Regions from separate parts of the Lysinibacillus sp. FSL W7-1291 genome, predicted to be linked through region 2. Evidence: a T-box and tRNA genes for the amino acid it is inferred to sense, from the RefSeq annotation. Region 2 holds a T-box; the other regions hold tRNA genes.
The links. The T-box of region 2 lies ahead of ileS (isoleucine--tRNA ligase). A T-box ahead of a tRNA ligase gene usually reads a tRNA of that ligase, here a tRNA-Ile.
Positions count from the first base shown of each region.

Region 1 (6,585 bases), 700 kb from region 2:
TCCTCTTCCATAAGGTGTCGTCAATTGTAACCACGGGATACTCGGAATTTGCTCATTCAACATAGCGTTTCGTCCTCTCCACAATCAGTTAATAGCATGGTTTTTGATAAAAATAATTGGGTGTATGATAAATATTGACATACGGCTTATGGAAAATATGAGTCGTTGCGGGCGAAAGTGGTGGGATTAGCCATGTCCAGTTGCCTGTAACGTCTCGTCCTGCTGATTCCTCTGCTTCTTCAAACAATTTAAACTGCTGAGCAGCTGTATGATGATCGACAATGCTCACGCCTTGTTCTTTGAAAGAATGAAGGACAGCAATATTAAGCTCCACTAATGCACGATCACGCCAAAGTGAAGCTTGCTTGGTTGTATCAAGATTAAAAACCCCCGCAATAGCTGGTAGCATATTATAACGGTCATGATCTGCTAAATTACGTGCACCGATTTCTGTCCCCATATACCAGCCATTAAAGGGTGCGGCTTGAAAATCAATGCCTGCCATTTGAAAACGCATACTTGAAATAATGGGTACAGCATACCATTTCATTCCTAATTTCTCTACATCCACTGACTCTGGATGACGAATTGGCACCTCTAAAATATATTCTACAGGAATTGTAAACAGCTGCGGAGCTCGCTCATCTACTTGTATAACAAGAGGTAACACATCGAATGGTGTCCTCTCACTTTTCCAACCTAACGATTCACATACTTTAGTAAAAACAATAGAATGTGCATCACCAATAACGCCAGCTTCCGTTTCATAGCCTGCATAACGAATTAGCTGATGATTCCATATACGCACTCTGTTCGAAGCAAATACTGTTATTGTTGGACGGATTTTTCCACTATTTGTTGCATAATCGATATGCTCCAGTAGTTTTTGAAAAATATCCTGTTCATCTAAAACGGCACGTGCATCTACTACATGCAATGATTGCCAAAACAGACGACCAATACATTTGTTACTATTACGCCACGCCACCCGTGCACCAAAAGCTAGCTCCTCTGTTGTTGGGTCGTACTCACCTGCATTCTTAATCTGTTGTAATCTATTCGCTAACCAACGCTCTGATTCATCTTGTTCTGTCTGATATAAACTTAAAAATTGCTGGATCTCCTGTATATTCATTTCGATTCCTCCACTTATCCTCATATTAGAGGAACAAAACGACAAGCACCACGAAAATAGCTATAAAAAAACATACATATTGCATATATGAAATAGTTTGTTCAAATTTATAATGAATCGAATCATGATTAGAAGATATTGTGAATGAAGAAGGAAAAGAGGTGGGCGACATCTTATAGAAAGGAGAAACAAAATATTAGTCATGTAAAAAAGCTACTGAACCATTGATAGCGGATTCGTAGCTTTCACTCTTTACTAATGTATCATTTATTGATAAAAGAAAAAGCATGTAACACAATATTTGTGCTACATGCTTGATGACCCGTACGGGATTCGAACCCGTGTTACCGCCGTGAAAGGGCGGTGTCTTAACCACTTGACCAACGGGCCGTGGCTCCGAAGGCAGGACTCGAACCTGCGACAACCTGATTAACAGTCAGGTGCTACTACCAACTGAGCTACTTCGGAATAATGATGGGCCTAAATGGACTCGAACCATCGACCTCACGCTTATCAGGCGTGCGCTCTAACCAGCTGAGCTATAGGCCCATTTTGGAGCGGGTGATGAGAATCGAACTCACGACATCAGCTTGGAAGGCTGAGGTTTTACCATTAAACTACACCCGCAAATAATGGTGGGTCAGGACGGAATCGAACCGCCGACACTTAGAGCTTCAATCTAATGCTCTACCAACTGAGCTACTGACCCAAAATGGAGGAGGTAGAGGGATTCGAACCCCCGCGCGGTGTTACCCGCCTGTCGGTTTTCAAGACCGATCCCTTCAGCCAGACTTGGGTATACCTCCAAAAATATTGAACTGGTGGAGCCTAGCGGGATCGAACCGCTGACCTCCTGCGTGCAAGGCAGGCGCTCTCCCAGCTGAGCTAAGGCCCCATTTATCATAAAAAATGGTCGGAATGACAGGATTCGAACCTACGACCCCTTGGTCCCAAACCAAGTGCTCTACCAAGCTGAGCTACATTCCGAAAACATAAATTTATTGGCGCGCCCGACAGGAGTCGAACCCATAACCTTCTGATCCGTAGTCAGACGCTCTATCCAATTGAGCTACGGGCGCAATATTCATTAAAAAACGATGAGCCATGAAGGACTCGAACCTTCGACCCTCTGATTAAAAGTCAGATGCTCTACCAACTGAGCTAATGGCTCGTAAAAAAGAAAAATGGCTGGGGTACTAGGATTCGAACCTAGGCATGACGGAATCAAAATCCGTTGCCTTACCGCTTGGCTATACCCCAATTTGAAAATGGGGCGACTGATGGGAATCGAACCCACGAATGTCGGAACCACAATCCGATGCGTTAACCACTTCGCCACAATCGCCACTATATAAATTATAACAGCTGTATATGAACGAGTACCTCAATACCTGGCAGGGGCAGTAGGAATCGAACCCACACCAAAGGTTTTGGAGACCTCTATTCTACCGTTGAACTATGCCCCTAAAATGGTGGAGGGGGACGGATTCGAACCGCCGAACCCTAAGGAGCGGATTTACAGTCCGCCGCGTTTAGCCACTTCGCTACCCCTCCAAGGGAATGGTGCTTACGATAGGAGTCGAACCCACGACCTACTGATTACAAGTCAGTTGCTCTACCAACTGAGCTACACCAAAAAAAAATGGCGGTCCCGACCGATCGAACCGGCGATCTCCTGCGTGACAGGCAGGCATGTTAACCGCTACACCACGGGACCATTTGGTTGCGGGGGCTGGATTTGAACCAACGACCTTCGGGTTATGAGCCCGACGAGCTACCACTGCTCCACCCCGCGATAATACTATACTGTTTTAAAAATAATGGTGGAGGATGACGGGCTCGAACCGCCGACCCTCTGCTTGTAAGGCAGATGCTCTCCCAGCTGAGCTAATCCTCCACGAAAAATAAGCGAAGCGATGTCCTACTCTCACAGGGGGAAGCCCCCAACTACCATCGGCGCTAAAGAGCTTAACTTCCGTGTTCGGTATGGGAACGGGTGTGGCCTCTTTGCCATCATCACTTCACTTATTCAGTTGAAAGAGTTGTTCTTTCAAAACTGGATAAACGGTTCATTGAATGTTTCAAACGTTTTGGTTAAGTCCTCGATCGATTAGTATTCGTCAGCTCCATATGTCACCACACTTCCACCTCGAACCTATCTACCTCATCGTCTTTGAGGGATCTTACTTACTTGCGTAATGGGAAATCTCATCTTGAGGGGGGCTTCATGCTTAGATGCTTTCAGCACTTATCCCGTCCACACATAGCTACCCAGCGATGCCTTTGGCAAGACAACTGGTACACCAGCGGTGTGTCCATCCCATTCCTCTCGTACTAAGGACAGCTCCTCTCAAATTTCCTACGCCCACGACGGATAGGGACCGAACTGTCTCACGACGTTCTGAACCCAGCTCGCGTACCGCTTTAATGGGCGAACAGCCCAACCCTTGGGACCGACTACAGCCCCAGGATGCGATGAGCCGACATCGAGGTGCCAAACCTCCCCGTCGATGTGGACTCTTGGGGGAGATAAGCCTGTTATCCCTGGGTAGCTTTTATCCGTTGAGCGATGGCCCTTCCATGCGGAACCACCGGATCACTAAGCCCGTCTTTCGACCCTGCTCGACTTGTAGGTCTCGCAGTCAAGCTCCCTTGTGCCTTTACACTCTACGAATGATTTCCAACCATTCTGAGGGAACCTTTGGGCGCCTCCGTTACCTTTTAGGAGGCGACCGCCCCAGTCAAACTGTCCGCCTGACACTGTCTCCTGCCCCGCTAAGGGGCATGGGTTAGAATTTCAATACAACCAGGGTAGTATCCCACCGACGCCTCCTTCGAAGCTGGCGCTCCGAGATCTCTGGCTCCTACCTATCCTGTACAAGTTGTACCAAAATTCAATATCAGGCTACAGTAAAGCTCCACGGGGTCTTTCCGTCCTGTCGCGGGTAACCTGCATCTTCACAGGTACTATAATTTCACCGAGTCTCTCGTTGAGACAGTGCCCAGATCGTTACGCCTTTCGTGCGGGTCGGAACTTACCCGACAAGGAATTTCGCTACCTTAGGACCGTTATAGTTACGGCCGCCGTTTACTGGGGCTTCAATTCGCAGCTTCGCTTGCGCTAACCACTCCTCTTAACCTTCCAGCACCGGCAGGCGTCAGCCCCTATACGTCACCTTACGGTTTTGCAGAGACCTGTGTTTTTGCTAAACAGTCGCCTGGGCCTATTCACTGCGGCTCTCATGCGCTTGCACGCTCAAGAGCACCCCTTCTCCCGAAGTTACGGGGTCATTTTGCCGAGTTCCTTAACGAGAGTTCTCTCGCACACCTTAGGATTCTCTCCTCGACTACCTGTGTCGGTTTGCGGTACGGGCACCTCTCACCTCGATAGAGGCTTTTCTTGGCAGTGTGAAATCAGGAACTTCGTCCATACGGACTCGCCATCACAGCTCAACGTTACAGTGTGCGGATTTGCCTACACACACGCCTTACTGCTTGGACGCGCATAACCAACAGCGCGCTTACCCTATCCTACTGCGTCCCCCCATTTCTCAAACGGTGAGGAGGTGGTACAGGAATATCAACCTGTTGTCCATCGCCTACGCCTATCGGCCTCGGCTTAGGTCCCGACTAACCCTGAGCGGACGAGCCTTCCTCAGGAAACCTTAGTCATACGGTGGACGGGATTCTCACCCGTCTTTCGCTACTCATACCGCATTCTCACTTCTAAGCGCTCCACCAGTCCTTCCGGCCTGACTTCAACGCACTTAGAACGCTCTCCTACCACTGACATCGTAGATGTCAATCCACAGCTTCGGTGAATCGTTTAGCCCCGATACATTTTCGGCGCAGCGTCACTCGACCAGTGAGCTATTACGCACTCTTTAAATGATGGCTGCTTCTAAGCCAACATCCTGGTTGTCTGTGCAACGCCACATCCTTTTCCACTTAACGATTACTTTGGGACCTTAGCTGGTGGTCTGGGCTGTTTCCCTTTTGACTACGGATCTTATCACTCGCAGTCTGACTCCCGTGTATAAATATCTGGCATTCGGAGTTTGTCTGAATTCGGTAAACCGGATGGCCCCCTAGTCCAAACAGTGCTCTACCTCCAGTATTCTCATCACGAGGCTAGCCCTAAAGCTATTTCGGAGAGAACCAGCTATCTCCAAGTTCGATTGGAATTTCTCCGCTACCCACACCTCATCCCCGCACTTTTCAACGTGCGTGGGTTCGGGCCTCCAGTAAGTGTTACCTTACCTTCACCCTGGACATGGGTAGATCACCTGGTTTCGGGTCTACGACCACGTACTATTTCGCCCTATTCAGACTCGCTTTCGCTGCGGCTCCGCCTTCTAAAGCTTAACCTCGCACGTAATCGTAACTCGTAGGTTCATTCTACAAAAGGCACGCTATCACCCATTAACGGGCTCTAACTACTTGTAGGCACACGGTTTCAGGATCTCTTTCACTCCCCTTGGGGTGCTTTTCACCTTTCCCTCACGGTACTGGTTCACTATCGGTCACTAGGTAGTATTTAGCCTTGGGAGATGGTCCTCCCAGATTCCGACGGAATTTCACGTGTTCCGCCGTACTCAGGATCCACTCAGGAGAGAACGAACTTTCGACTACAGGGCTTTTACCTGCTCTGGCGGACCTTTCCAAGTCGCTTCATCTAACTCGCTCTTTTGTAACTCCGTATTGAGTGTCCTACAACCCCAAGAGGCAAGCCTCTTGGTTTGGGCTCTTCCCGTTTCGCTCGCCGCTACTCAGGGAATCGATTTTTCTTTCTCTTCCTCCAGGTACTTAGATGTTTCAGTTCCCTGGGTCTGCCTTCAAGACGCTATGTATTCACGTCAAGATACTACGCCATTAAACGTAGTGGGTTCCCCCATTCGGAAATCTCCGGATCAAAGCTCACTTACAGCTCCCCGAAGCATATCGGTGTTAGTGCCGTCCTTCTTCGGCTCCTAGTGCCAAGGCATTTCGCCGTGCGCCCTTAATAACTTAACCAAGTTATTAAGCCTATAAAAAAACTTAAAAAATAAATGTGTTTGTTACAATTTCAATGTCGTTTTATCCAGTTTTCAAAGAACAAGTTTTGAAGCTTTTCATTCAAGAAGAATGAACCTTCAAAACTGAACGCAAAACGTAATCTTACAAACCCTAGGTTTGTATTCCGAAATAATCCTTAGAAAGGAGGTGATCCAGCCGCACCTTCCGATACGGCTACCTTGTTACGACTTCACCCCAATCATCTATCCCACCTTCGGCGGCTGGCTCCAAAAGGTTACCTCACCGACTTCGGGTGTTACAAACTCTCGTGGTGTGACGGGCGGTGTGTACAAGGCCCGAACGTATTCACCGCGGCATGCTGATCCGCGATTACTAGCGATTGGCTTCATGTAGGCGAGTTGCAGCCTACAATCCGAACTGAGAACGACTTTATC
Region 1 covers NZ_CP151994.1:266,366-272,950, reverse strand. Annotated here, with positions in the region: gene NST76_RS01310 (hypothetical protein) at 1-63, opposite strand, end outside; gene NST76_RS01305 (nitric oxide synthase oxygenase) at 89-1,135, opposite strand; tRNA gene NST76_RS01300 (tRNA-Glu) at 1,454-1,525, opposite strand; tRNA gene NST76_RS01295 (tRNA-Asn) at 1,527-1,603, opposite strand; tRNA gene NST76_RS01290 (tRNA-Ile) at 1,611-1,684, opposite strand; tRNA gene NST76_RS01285 (tRNA-Gly) at 1,689-1,762, opposite strand; tRNA gene NST76_RS01280 (tRNA-Phe) at 1,769-1,844, opposite strand; tRNA gene NST76_RS01275 (tRNA-Ser) at 1,849-1,941, opposite strand; tRNA gene NST76_RS01270 (tRNA-Ala) at 1,955-2,030, opposite strand; tRNA gene NST76_RS01265 (tRNA-Pro) at 2,046-2,122, opposite strand; tRNA gene NST76_RS01260 (tRNA-Arg) at 2,138-2,214, opposite strand; tRNA gene NST76_RS01255 (tRNA-Lys) at 2,234-2,306, opposite strand; tRNA gene NST76_RS01250 (tRNA-Gln) at 2,321-2,395, opposite strand; tRNA gene NST76_RS01245 (tRNA-His) at 2,405-2,480, opposite strand; tRNA gene NST76_RS01240 (tRNA-Trp) at 2,528-2,601, opposite strand; tRNA gene NST76_RS01235 (tRNA-Tyr) at 2,606-2,689, opposite strand; tRNA gene NST76_RS01230 (tRNA-Thr) at 2,697-2,766, opposite strand; tRNA gene NST76_RS01225 (tRNA-Asp) at 2,779-2,852, opposite strand; tRNA gene NST76_RS01220 (tRNA-Met) at 2,856-2,930, opposite strand; tRNA gene NST76_RS01215 (tRNA-Val) at 2,957-3,032, opposite strand; rRNA gene rrf (5S ribosomal RNA) at 3,044-3,159, opposite strand; rRNA gene NST76_RS01205 (23S ribosomal RNA) at 3,226-6,148, opposite strand; rRNA gene NST76_RS01200 (16S ribosomal RNA) at 6,331-6,585, opposite strand, start outside.
Region 1: it has a tRNA-Ile gene. The T-box ahead of ileS (isoleucine--tRNA ligase) is inferred to sense a tRNA for this amino acid. The anticodon was not compared.

Region 2 (6,585 bases):
ATATGACTTTTTTTATAATACTTGGTTATGTATCATTAGCATTTAGAATCTATTCATTTATGCTAATTGGCTATATTTTAATGTCTTGGGTGCCTGCCGCTCAAAATTCAGCCATTGGACGTATGCTTGAAAAAGTGTGTGAGCCGTATTTAGGGATTTTCAGAAAGTTCATTCCACCACTTGGAATGATTGATATTTCACCAATTGTGGCTATCTTCATGTTGAATTTTATTGAACGAGGGCTTGTTATAGTCATCCAGAAAATATTTCTTATGTTCGTTTAGCAGTAAATCCTCACTCTTAGGTGGGGATTTTTTATTTAGCAATGTTTTTGTACGGAAAGAGCAACGGTGGTTCAAAAAAATAGAGGGTGATAAAGGTTTATTTAACGGGTGTTCAAATATCCTTGTATAATGAGACTGCCCCAGTGGAAAAAAGAGCTTTTCAAGTAAATGTAAAAAAATTATACTCAATGATGCAAAGACGTCATAACTTGGAAATACTATGTTCATCCAGCCCACCAAGCATATAGAACTAGTGAAAGAGGAGACAACGAGATGGAACACTTAATTCAGCATTTTCGAAAAGATGAACAACCGTTTATTGAACAAGTAATAAGTTGGCAGCGTGAGGTAGAGGATCGCTATGCACCTAAGCTAACAGATTTTCTTGATCCCAGACAGCGTTTTATCGTGACATCTATTATCGGACAGGACGACACATTGAAAACGGCATGTGCAGGGTTATTTGACGGGGCAGAGAGACAGCGTATGCTTATTTATCCTGCTTACTATGAAGTTATGGAGGAAGACTTTCAGCTGACAGTATTTACAATTCACTATCCTATGAAATTTGTCCAGCTCCGGCATCCAGATGTGTTAGGGGCCTTGTTATCATTAGGCTTGAATCGTGGTAAATTTGGTGATATACGTGTCAATGAGCAGCAGGTGCAATTTGTAGTAGCACAAGAGGTAGCAGATTATGTTCGTTTGCATTTAACGGGTATTGGTAAAGTCAAGGTACATGTTGAATCTTTAAAGCAAGACGAGCCACTTCTCTTCAATGAGGATGAGTGGTTTGAGGAATCTCATACTGTTTCATCCATGCGTTTAGATGTGATTATCGCTACCATTTTAAATGTGTCACGTCAAAAGGCACAAGCTTTGATTACTGGGAATAAAGTACGTGTCAATTGGACAGAGCGAGATACAGTTGCCTTTGAATTACAAGAAGGGGATATTTTATCGATACGAGGGAGCGGTCGTGTGAAAATTATTATGACAGAAGGCCGTACAAAAAAGGATAAAATCCGTCTGCAAATCGGTCGATTGGCCCAAAAAAGCTGAAAGTGAAGTAAATTTCATTAATTTTTACTGCTAAGTTGTCGGAACAATTGTATAATAGAAATTACGAATGTACATGTAAAGGAGAGAAGGATTGTATGCCATTATCACCTATTGATATACATAATAAGGAGTTTACAAAAGCTTTCAGAGGTTATGCTGAAGATGAAGTAAATGAATTTTTAGACCAAATCATTAAAGACTACGAAATTTTGTTACGTGAAAAAAAAGAGGTTGATAAGCAATTAGAGATGGCCTTAGAACAGGCGAGGCATTTTAGCTCCTTAGAAGAAACTTTGCAGAAGTCCATTGTTGTTGCACAAGAAGCGGCTGATGAAGTGCGAAGAAATTCACAAAAAGAGGCTAAACTCATTGTAAAAGAGGCTGAGAAAAATGCTGATCGAATTGTCAATGATGCTTTAACAAAAGCTCGTAAGGTGACGATTGAAATTGATGAGCTTAAAAAACAATCTAAAGTATTCCGTAATCGTTTCAAGATGCTTGTTGAGGCACAGCTTGATTTGCTTAATGCTGATGACTGGGATCATTTGCTTCAATATGATATTGATTTAACAGAAATTCAAGCATCTGTTGAGGAAGCACAAGAATCTGAAGAGATGTAACTTTTCTTTTTAATGGTTGCACTCGACAAATGAAACTTGACGCCATTGTTTGAATTTCATATACTTTGTAATAGTAATTATTTTGAAAAGATATGCATACAGGCAGAGACGAAGACAGTATTTGTTAGGCGTAGTTAAGCGATTTGGGGACAGTGAGAGCCCAAACATGCAACTAACATTGAACATCACTTCTGAGCTAAATAGCTGAAAAAAGTAGGTTATTTCGTGATGCACGACGTTAACGTGCTTGAAAGAGGTAGTGCAATATTTTTGTGCTACAAGTAGGGTGGTACCGCGAGTAGAAGCTTCTCGTCCCTTAGTGGGATTGAGGGCTTTTTTTATTTGTTCACGAATTGTTTGAGTTGCGTTTGCCAATAACTGTCCTAGAAGTAATTGTCTATATGCTTGGGTAAAATAAAGGAGGAATTTTAATGGTTGAATACAAAGATACGTTATTAATGCCAAAAACAGATTTCCCAATGCGTGGGAATCTACCGGCGAATGAGCCAAAAACGCAAGAAAAATGGAATGACATGGATATTAACAAATTACAGATGGAACGTACTGCCGATCGTCCAGAATATGTTCTACATGATGGTCCTCCCTATGCAAATGGTGATATCCACATCGGCCATGCCTTAAATAAAGTATTGAAGGATATGATTACACGTCATCGTTCAATGACTGGCTACCATGTGAATTATATTCCAGGCTGGGATACGCACGGTCTACCAATTGAACAAGCACTGACAAACAAAGGTGTAAAGCGTAAAGAAATGTCAGTAGCAGCATTCCGCCAACTTTGTGAAGAGTATGCATATGAGCAAATTGATAATCAACGTGCCCAATTCCGTCGTCTAGGCATTCGTGGTGATTGGGAAAACCCTTATATTACATTAAAGCCTGAATTTGAAGCACGTCAAATTGAAGTGTTCGGTAAAATGGCTGAAAAGGGTTACATTTATAAAGGCTTAAAACCAGTTTATTGGTCACCATCTTCTGAGTCTGCTTTAGCAGAAGCTGAAATTGAATATAAGGACATCAAATCACCATCAATCTATGTTAGCTTTGCTATTAAAGATGCGAAAGGCATTGTACCAGCAGATGCTAAATTTATTATTTGGACAACAACACCTTGGACATTACCAGCAAACTTAGGCATTTCTTTAAATCCTGAATTTATGTATGTTGTAGTTGCTGTAGCTAATAAAAAATTCATCATTGCCAAAGAATTATTAACATCAGTAGCGAATGCCCTTGGATGGGAAGACTATGAGGTTGTTCAAGAAGTAAAAGGGGAAGCACTTGATCGTCTTGTAGCGCAGCATCCATTTTATGATCGTGAATCTCTTATTATGGTAGGAGAACACGTAACTGCTGAAGCGGGTACAGGTTGTGTTCATACAGCTCCTGGACACGGGGAAGACGATTATCATATTGGTAAACAATATGGTTTAGGCATTCTTAGCCCTCTTGATAATAGCGGCTGTTATACAGATGAAGCACCTGGTTTTGAAGGCGTGTTTTATAATGATGCCAACAAACTTGTAACAGAAAAACTAAAAGAAGTAGATGCATTAGAAAAACTTGACTTCTTTACGCACTCTTATCCACATGACTGGCGTACGAAAAAACCTGTTATTTATCGTGCGACACCACAATGGTTTGCCTCTGTTGAAGCATTCCGTGGTGAGTTGTTAGAAGCTGTAAAAGCTACAGCATTTACACCAGCTTGGGGAGAAACTCGTCTTTATAATATGATTCGTGATCGTGGAGATTGGGTTATTTCACGTCAACGTGCTTGGGGTGTGCCGATTCCAATTTTCTACGCGGAAAACGGAGAGCCAATTATTACACCTGAAACAATTAGCCATATCTCAGCATTATTCCGTGAGCATGGATCCAATATTTGGTTCCAAAAAACAGCAAAAGAATTATTACCAGAGGGCTTTACACATCCAGGTAGCCCGAACGGCGAATTCACAAAAGAAAATGATATTATGGACGTCTGGTTCGATTCAGGTTCATCCCACCAAGGTGTACTTGTAGAGCGCGGCATGAAATATCCAGCTGATTTATACTTAGAAGGCTCTGACCAGCATCGTGGTTGGTTTAACTCATCTCTTATTACATCTGTTGCTATTAATGGCTATGCACCATATAAAGGACTATTAACACATGGTTTTGTTCTTGATGGTGAAGGACGTAAAATGAGTAAATCATTAGGAAATGTGATCATTCCACAAAAAGTAATGGATCAGTATGGAGCAGATATTCTTCGTCTATGGGTTGCTTCTGTTGACTATACAGCGGATGTACGAATTTCGATGGATATGTTAAAGCAAGTATCAGAGGTGTACCGTAAAATTCGTAATACATTTCGTTTCTTACATGGCAATATCGCTGATTTCGATCCAAAGAAAGATCGTGTTGCCTATGCAGAGCTTCGTGAGATGGATCAATATGTCTATATGCGTTTACAGGATGTCTTACAAACTGTTCGTGCAGCATATGATCGTTATGATTTCGCTGCTGTTTATCACATCGTCAATAATTTTGTCGCAGTCGAGTTATCTTCATTCTATTTAGATATTGCAAAAGATGTTGTCTATATCGAAGGTCACGACAATAAAGATCGTCGAGCGATGCAAACAGTTATTTACGATACATTAATGACATTGGTTAAAATCATGACACCAATCATCCCTCATACAACAGATGAAATGTGGTCTTATCTACATGCCCAAGGTATTGTAGAGGAAGTTTCTGTTCAATTAACGGACTTCCCAGAGGTAGATGTTCAAGAGAATTTTGAAAGCCTACGTACAAAATGGGAAAATATTATTGATGTACGTGACGATATCTTAAAAGCATTAGAGGAAGCTCGTAATGCTAAAACAATAGGTAAATCACTAGAAGCAAAAGTAACAGTATATGCCAAAGAGGATGTTGTAGCCTTATTGAATGATGTGAACATTGACTTTGCACAGCTTTCAATCGTTTCTGCTTTTGAAGTAGCTACTATTGATGAGGCGCCTGCTGAAGCTTTAGCACTTGAGCATGTATCCATTGTAGTTGAGAAGGCAACAGGGGAGAAATGTGAGCGTTGCTGGTCAATTTCTGAAACAATTGGTGCAAATGAGGCACATCCTACAGTTTGTGCGCGCTGTGCAGAAGTTGTAGAAAAATATTACGTTTAACGGAAATGAATAATAAGAATCTGCATTTCTATTGTAGATCATACGCAAGTCTCCTTGATGGGGGCTTGCTTTTTTTCATGGAGGTTTTGCAGATTCTTGTTAGATTATTTAAATAAAATTTCTGTCGTATTGCGATAGTCCGTTGGAGAGATTCCTACATATTTTTTAAAGGTTAAACTATAGTAATTAGGTGTATTAAAGCCACAGGTGGAGGAGATCTTTTCTACGGTATAGTCGTACTTCCGTAGAAAGGGTAAGCTCTTGATGAGGCGTGTAAAGGCGACATAGTCAACGAAATTACGACCAGTCTCTTTTTTAAATAGCCTGCTAAAATGTGTGGGACTAAAGCTTATATATTTTGCAACATCACGAACGGTCAATTGCTCATCATAATGTTCTTCAATATAATGAATGGCCTTTTGAAGCTGCACATGCTTTGTTAAATCTTCATAATATCTGATATGAATATTATCTATAGGTGGTTTTCTACGTGCTTTTCGTGCTTGACTATAGGACTCCTTTACGTGCATTGCGTCCTGAAACACTCCTCCAACCCCCATGAAAAGATGGATACAATAGTCCTTTTTAAGTGTCTCGATGACCTCCAATAGACATGATTCGCCTACTGTCCAATGTTTAAAAGAGTTATACTCAGTCGGAATTCTCATGAGAAGTAATAAGTAGCGTTCGAAATGTAAAAAAGATAAGGGTGCTTTATTGGCAAAATGCTGACGAAAAACATTTGTAATGTTACTGCTTGCGTCATGAGGAATAGCATCACTATCGATATAGCCCTGAATTAAGAACACAATATTAGGAATACAATTTGTTGATAAAAATGATGCAGATTGAATGATTTCTTGTTCATTATCAATTTCGCCACGTATAAGACGTTTCAAAAATGCTTCTCTGAACGGAGAGGTATGATGCTGGGACACTTGTTGTGATAGCTCAAGCATTGTGAGTGTACTTGCTTTCTTGTCCTGATAGGATGTGTACAGTTTTTTTACGATTCGTAAAAATTTTGATTTCTGTAATGGTTTTATGAGAAGTGCAGGTAAAACTAATTCAATTGCTATACCAGTCGAGTAGGTGAGGTGTTCTGTAACAATTGGGACAATTATACTATTAGGATAATTTCTTTTTAATCGATTAATCTTCACCCAATCAAATAACCGATTGACCTCATAGACAATAATGACCTCATCTTCTCGCTTAGGCACTTTACACTCCTCCAAAGCATTTGGTAAAACCTCTTTTAACCATTCACTCATTTGCTGTTTATCAAATGAGCTTTCCATATACCATACCACCTTTAAAATGCTACCAGCCTCCTACGAATGAAAAGATAAAAATATTTTAACTTAAAATAGCAATTATTTGTACTAATACAGCAAAATTTTATATCTATATTGTGGT
Region 2 covers NZ_CP151994.1:965,245-971,829, forward strand. Annotated here, with positions in the region: gene NST76_RS04485 (YggT family protein) at 3-284, shown strand; gene NST76_RS04490 (RNA-binding protein) at 558-1,346, shown strand; gene NST76_RS04495 (DivIVA domain-containing protein) at 1,442-1,966, shown strand; T-box leader at 2,063-2,286, shown strand; gene ileS (isoleucine--tRNA ligase) at 2,398-5,166, shown strand; gene NST76_RS04505 (AraC family transcriptional regulator) at 5,271-6,467, opposite strand.

Region 3 (6,585 bases), 2.0 Mb from region 2:
CACTATTTACGCCTAAAGCATTGGCTACAACCTCTCTTGATTGCTGGACAAAATAATAGGCTTGTCCTCCTAAATCATGAAGACTTGCACTATTTCCATAATACCGCTGTGCTACCTCTACATAAGCTGCAAGAGCCTCCTTCGTCATCGGTGATGTCGCAGCATAATCCATATAAATCATTGTCTTCTCCCTCTCTAGTTCATCAAGTCTTGTTTTCTTTTTTATTTTATGTAAAGATAAGTGTCAAGACAACTGTAAAGAGGGTATAACTATGGATGTAAAGGCAGATGTCCTTATAATCGGCAGTGGAATTGCTGCACTTCAAGCTGCTTTACTGCTCGAAGAACATTTTCAAGTACAAATTGTTACAAAATCATCTCTTTATATGAGTAGTTCTTATCGTGCACAAGGTGGCATCGCTGCTGTTACAAGTGAGAAAGATCATATTGAACACCACATTGCTGATACATTGAAAGCTGGAGAATATCATCACGAGAAAAAACATGTTACTACACTCATAGAAGATGGCACTAAAATCATGCAGAAATATTTAAAGACTGGTCTCCCTATCGATCGTCATGTTGATGGAAAATGGCTCTAGGACTCGAAGGGGCACATAGTCATCATCGTATTCTACATGCAGGTGGTGATCGTACTGGTCAAATTTTCATAGATTACTTACTTCATAAACTTTCGCCTAAAACAAAGGTGAATTGCTATGAAATGGCTTATGAGCTTTTACGGAATACAGATGGTGACTGCATAGGCGCACTTACCAAAGGACAAAAAGGCATTACACGCTATTTGGCCCATCATGTCATTTTAGCGACAGGTGGTGCAGGTGCACTCTATTCAAGCACATCTAATTATCCAACCAATACAGGTGACGGCATCGCGTTAGCATTTTGCGCAGGTGCTGCCATCAGTGATATGGAATTTATGCAGTTCCACCCTAGTCTGCTTTGGTGTGAAAATGAGGCGAAGGGATTAGTTTCCGAAGCTGTTCGAGGTGCTGGTGGCATCTTTGTCGATGCACAGCGTCAGCCCATTATGACAGGCTTACATGCCCAACTTGACTTAGCACCAAGACATATTACGGCACTTGCACTTTTTAAAAACGTGCTGCTGGTGAGGAGACGTTTATTGATATTACTAACATTCAAAATTTTGAAGTGAAATTCCCAACAATTGCTCAGCTTTGCTATGACAATCAAGTTTATTTACAAGATGGCTTAATTCCTGTAGCTCCAGGAAGTCATTTCTTAATGGGGGGCGTTATTGCTGATGACAAAGGAAGAACCACTATACCTAATCTATATGCAGTGGGGGAAGTTGCCTGTACAGGTGTCCATGGTGCGAACCGTTTAGCAAGTAACTCCCTATTGGAAGGTATTACGTTTGGGCAAAGAATGGCTCAGTTCATCATTCAACATGGTTGCCATCAAAAAAATTTCACACATGACCACCATCAATGTGCTGAAATAATGCCATCTTTATTTAGCAAACAGCAGTTACAGCAATACATGATGCAGTTTTTAGGCATCGTGCGAAACGTTAATGACTTGCAGCATTTTATTCAGCAATTACCCTCCTTACAATCACTTCTTTATACGAATCTAAAGGGTCTAGAACAAGCTGAATTGGAACTATTTATGATGCATGTTGTTGCAACATTAATGGCACATGCTGCAATTACACGAACGGAAACGCGTGGTGCTCACATTCGTACGGATAAATTAGAAATGGACGCACACTGGGCAAGTCGTTGGATTATTTTTTCGCAAGGCCAAATGAAAGTGAGGAACTCATTGTATGAATATCATCAAACTCGAGGAAATGCTCAAGCAATTTTTTAATGAGGATTTAGGTGATGGGGATTTATCGAGTGAATATATCTTTTCAGCTGAACAGCAGGGATCATTTTCTTTTTATGCTAAAGAAAATGGGGTTTTCTGCGGGGCGCTCATTATTGAGTATGGCTTTCACTTACTCGATCGATCAATAAAAATCCAACTTCTAAAAAAAGATGGAGAGACAGTAAAGGCTATGATGTGCTTGCTGTGGTAAAGGGACCCTTACAAAAATTATTAATAGGTGAGCGCGTTATATTAAATCTTATTCAGCGTATGTCCGCTATTGCGACAGCGACCCATCATGCCGTTCGAGAAACAGCTGGTACGCATGCGAAAATATGTGATACGCGTAAAACCATGCCTGGATTGCGTATGCTGGATAAATATGCTGTTAGAACCTATGGTGGCTTTAATCATCGTAATGGCCTGTATGATGCCATCATGCTAAAGGATAACCACATTGCCTTTGCTGGTAGCATTACAAAAGCTGTTCAGGCTGCTAGAGCAAAAGTCGGTCATACTGTAAAAATCGAAGTGGAAATTGAAACAAAGGACCAGCTAGAAGAAGCCATCATTGCTGGAGCAGATATTATTATGTTTGATAACCGTAGTCCAGAAGAAATACGAGCATGGCTTCCCACTGTCCCTTCTTCTATTGTGACAGAGGCATCAGGAGGCATCACACTTGAAAATTTAAAGGCCTATGCACAATCAGGTGTTCAGTTTATTTCACTTGGTTCATTAACGCATTCCGTTAAAGCCTTTGACATTAGTGCACTCGTTCAAATGAAAGGAGATCATTCCCTTGTCCATAACTAGTTTATTACAACAAACGACACTACTTCCAGAGCATTCTGGGCATTATCAGTAAAGGAAATGGAATCTCGTATTTTATCAATAAAGCAAAAATTAGGATCTAAACTATTTATACCAGGACATCATTATCAAAAAGATGAAGTCATTCAATTTGCAGATGCAACTGGTGATTCCCTACAGTTAGCTCAATTATCTGCCGCAAACAAGGAAGCTGAGCATATCGTATTTTGCGGTGTGCATTTTATGGCTGAAACTGCTGATATGCTGACAACGAAGCAGCAACATGTCTATTTACCAGATATGCGTGCAGGTTGTTCAATGGCTGATATGGCTGATATTTATCAAACAGAACAAGCATGGCCGATTCTTCAGCAACTCTTTGGTGATACAATTATCCCGCTAACTTATGTCAATTCAACTGCTGCCATTAAAGCCTTTACGGGAAGACATGGTGGTGCCTGTGTCACTTCATCGAATGCTAAGGAGCTTGTTCAATGGGCATTTACACAAAAACAGCGTATTTTCTTTTTACCTGACCAACATTTAGGAAGAAATACTGCCTATGATTTAGGTATTCCACTTAAAAATATGGCTGTTTGGAATCCCCATAAGAATATACTTGAAACAAATGAGCCGCTTGAGAACATTCAGGTTATTCTATGGAAAGGTCATTGCTCTGTACATGAAGGATTTACGGTTCACCATACGGAGGTCGTTCGCAAAGAACATCCAACTATGCAAATTATTGTTCACCCTGAATGCAGTCGTGAAGTTGTAGCAGCTGCTGATGATGCAGGTTCCACAAAATACATCATTGAGACAATCAATCGTGCACCAAGCGGATCGGCATGGGCTATTGGAACAGAAATGAATCTTGTCAATCGCATAATGAAGCAGCATCCAGATAAACATATTATCTCTTTAAATGAAAATTTTTGTCCTTGCTTAACAATGAATCGCATTGACCTTCCCCATCTGTTGTGGAGCTTAGAAAGTATTGAGCAGGGGCAACCACATAACCGTATCCAAGTAGATGAATATACTACAGCTGAAGCACTTAGCTCTCTCGAAAGAATGCTAGCACGAGGATAATTAGGTTGCTTTAAAAGCAGAGATGGTGTAAAAAAACGTCTCTGCTTTTTATGTTCATATAACATCTATTTTGAATAGCTTAAACAACTGCCATTTTCAAATGCATCATCATCGATCCAATCAAAGAATATCCATCTATTGCTAAAATTGACATGGCTTTATGCTCTATGCTACTGTCGATTTGGAGGTGAAAATAAATGGCTTTTCAATCGAAAAATATTTTTATCAATTTACCAGTGAAAGATCTAAACAAATCCATCAACTTCTTTAAGGAACTAGGCTTTGAGTTCAATCAACAATTTAGCGATGAGACTACAGCCTCAATGATTATTAGTGAAAATATCTTCGCATTAATGATGGTGGAAGAACGATTCAAAGGGTTTAGTAAGAAGGAAATTACAAATACTGCTACGTCTGCAGAAGCAATTTTATGTCTATCTGCTGAAAATCGAGAGCAAGTAGATCAATTAGTAAATAAGGCACTGGTCTCGGTGGTAAATCTTATAGTGAACCCCAAGATCATGGGTTTATGTATGGCTGGGGATTTCAGGATGTAGATGGGCATATCTGGGAAGTAGTTTATATGGATGAAAATGCATTGAATCAAGAGTAATATTTATATCTATGAATATGAAAAAACAGTAGATGCGTGTGCATCTACTGTTTTTTAGTATGACCCGTACGGGATTCGAACCCGTGTTACCGCCGTGAAAGGGCGGTGTCTTAACCACTTGACCAACGGGCCAATGGCGGAGAAGGAGGGATTTGAACCCTCGCGCATAGGTTACCCGACCTACACCCTTAGCAGGGGCGCCTCTTCAGCCTCTTGAGTACTTCCCCACATAAAAATGGCTCCGAAGGCAGGACTCGAACCTGCGACAACCTGATTAACAGTCAGGTGCTACTACCAACTGAGCTACTTCGGAATAATGATGGGCCTAAATGGACTCGAACCATCGACCTCACGCTTATCAGGCGTGCGCTCTAACCAGCTGAGCTATAGGCCCTTGGAGCGGGTGATGGGAATCGAACCCACGACATCAGCTTGGAAGGCTGAGGTTTTACCATTAAACTACACCCGCATAAATGGTGGGTCAGGACGGAATCGAACCGCCGACACTTAGAGCTTCAATCTAATGCTCTACCAACTGAGCTACTGACCCATTTCGTCCATGCTAAGCTTATTTTCTTTTGCTTTTCATATCTTCTTATGAAAATAATGGCGGTCCCGACCGGGGATCGAACCGGCGATCTCCTGCGTGACAGGCAGGCATGTTAACCGCTACACCACGGGACCATTTGGTTGCGGGGGCCGGATTTGAACCAACGACCTTCGGGTTATGAGCCCGACGAGCTACCACTGCTCCACCCCGCGATAATTTTATACGGTTTCGAGTTTTTAAAGCACCATTTATAAAGATTTAAAACTGGAGGAGGTAGAGGGATTCGAACCCCCGCGCGGTGTTACCCGCCTGTCGGTTTTCAAGACCGATCCCTTCAGCCAGACTTGGGTATACCTCCGTTGCAATATATAAATGGTGGACCTTGCAGGACTCGAACCTGCGATAACGGACGGTTATGAGCCGTCTGCTCTAACCAACTGAGCTAAAGGTCCTTTAAGATGGCGGCAGAGGGGATCGAACCCCCGACCTTACGGGTATGAACCGTACGCTCTAGCCAGCTGAGCTACGCCGCCAGGATCTTTATACTGGTTAATTTATTATGGTGGAGCCTAGCGGGATCGAACCGCTGACCTCCTGCGTGCAAGGCAGGCGCTCTCCCAGCTGAGCTAAGGCCCCATAATTTCTTTGGAAATGGTCGGGAAGACAGGATTCGAACCTGCGACCCCTTGGTCCCAAACCAAGTGCTCTACCAAGCTGAGCTACTTCCCGTTCTTTTTGGCGCGCCCGACAGGAGTCGAACCCATAACCTTCTGATCCGTAGTCAGACGCTCTATCCAATTGAGCTACGGGCGCATTAAAAATGGTGCCGAGGACCGGAATCGAACCTAAGTACGGTAGTCACCTACCGCAGGATTTTAAGTCCTGTGCGTCTGCCAGTTCCGCCACCCTTAAGCACATTTGGAGCGGAAGACGAGGTTCGAACTCGCGACCCCCACCTTGGCAAGGTGGTGTTCTACCACTGAACTACTTCCGCATGTGCATAAGTTTTTTTATCTGGCAATGAAATAATGGTGCGGGTGAAGGGAGTCGAACCCCCACGCCTTACGGCGCTAGATCCTAAGTCTAGTGCGTCTGCCAATTCCGCCACACCCGCTTATTATTATTTAAAAATGGTGAGCCATGAAGGACTCGAACCTTCGACCCTCTGATTAAAAGTCAGATGCTCTACCAACTGAGCTAATGGCTCTAAAAAAATGGTGCGGGGCTATAGGAATCGAACCCACGACCTACTGATTACAAGTCAGTTGCTCTACCTGCTGAGCTAAATACTGGCATATGGTGGAGGATGACGGGCTCGAACCGCCGACCCTCTGCTTGTAAGGCAGATGCTCTCCCAGCTGAGCTAATCCTCCTGGGTATTATGCCTAGCGACGTCCTACTCTCACAGGGGGAAGCCCCCAACTACCATCGGCGCTAAAGAGCTTAACTTCCGTGTTCGGTATGGGAACGGGTGTGACCTCTTTGCCATCATCACTAGACTATGGTCGACCTTCAATACACGGCGTATTACTGCGTCAGCTGCTCTCGTTCAATCAGTCACGTACAGAAGTACGCTCCTTCAATCACTCGTTTGCTTCCTTGTTCTACTTGTGTCTTGAAGCTCTTTTTTTATTGAAAGTTTTGTTCTTTCAAAACTGGA
Region 3 covers NZ_CP151994.1:3,489,108-3,495,692, forward strand. Annotated here, with positions in the region: partial or broken gene NST76_RS16850 (cysteine desulfurase family protein) at 1-172, opposite strand, end outside; gene NST76_RS16855 (FAD-binding protein) at 273-602, shown strand; gene NST76_RS16860 (FAD-binding protein) at 593-1,177, shown strand; gene NST76_RS16865 (FAD-binding protein) at 1,174-1,857, shown strand; partial or broken gene nadC (carboxylating nicotinate-nucleotide diphosphorylase) at 1,814-2,673, shown strand; partial or broken gene nadA (quinolinate synthase NadA) at 2,660-3,762, shown strand; partial or broken gene NST76_RS16880 (VOC family protein) at 3,960-4,375, shown strand; tRNA gene NST76_RS16885 (tRNA-Glu) at 4,436-4,507, opposite strand; tRNA gene NST76_RS16890 (tRNA-Ser) at 4,510-4,602, opposite strand; tRNA gene NST76_RS16895 (tRNA-Asn) at 4,612-4,688, opposite strand; tRNA gene NST76_RS16900 (tRNA-Ile) at 4,696-4,769, opposite strand; tRNA gene NST76_RS16905 (tRNA-Gly) at 4,771-4,844, opposite strand; tRNA gene NST76_RS16910 (tRNA-Phe) at 4,850-4,925, opposite strand; tRNA gene NST76_RS16915 (tRNA-Asp) at 4,983-5,059, opposite strand; tRNA gene NST76_RS16920 (tRNA-Met) at 5,063-5,137, opposite strand; tRNA gene NST76_RS16925 (tRNA-Ser) at 5,191-5,283, opposite strand; tRNA gene NST76_RS16930 (tRNA-Ile) at 5,299-5,377, opposite strand; tRNA gene NST76_RS16935 (tRNA-Met) at 5,385-5,458, opposite strand; tRNA gene NST76_RS16940 (tRNA-Ala) at 5,486-5,561, opposite strand; tRNA gene NST76_RS16945 (tRNA-Pro) at 5,578-5,654, opposite strand; tRNA gene NST76_RS16950 (tRNA-Arg) at 5,662-5,738, opposite strand; tRNA gene NST76_RS16955 (tRNA-Leu) at 5,747-5,831, opposite strand; tRNA gene NST76_RS16960 (tRNA-Gly) at 5,845-5,919, opposite strand; tRNA gene NST76_RS16965 (tRNA-Leu) at 5,955-6,039, opposite strand; tRNA gene NST76_RS16970 (tRNA-Lys) at 6,057-6,132, opposite strand; tRNA gene NST76_RS16975 (tRNA-Val) at 6,223-6,298, opposite strand; rRNA gene rrf (5S ribosomal RNA) at 6,309-6,424, opposite strand.
Region 3: it has a tRNA-Ile gene. The T-box ahead of ileS (isoleucine--tRNA ligase) is inferred to sense a tRNA for this amino acid. The anticodon was not compared.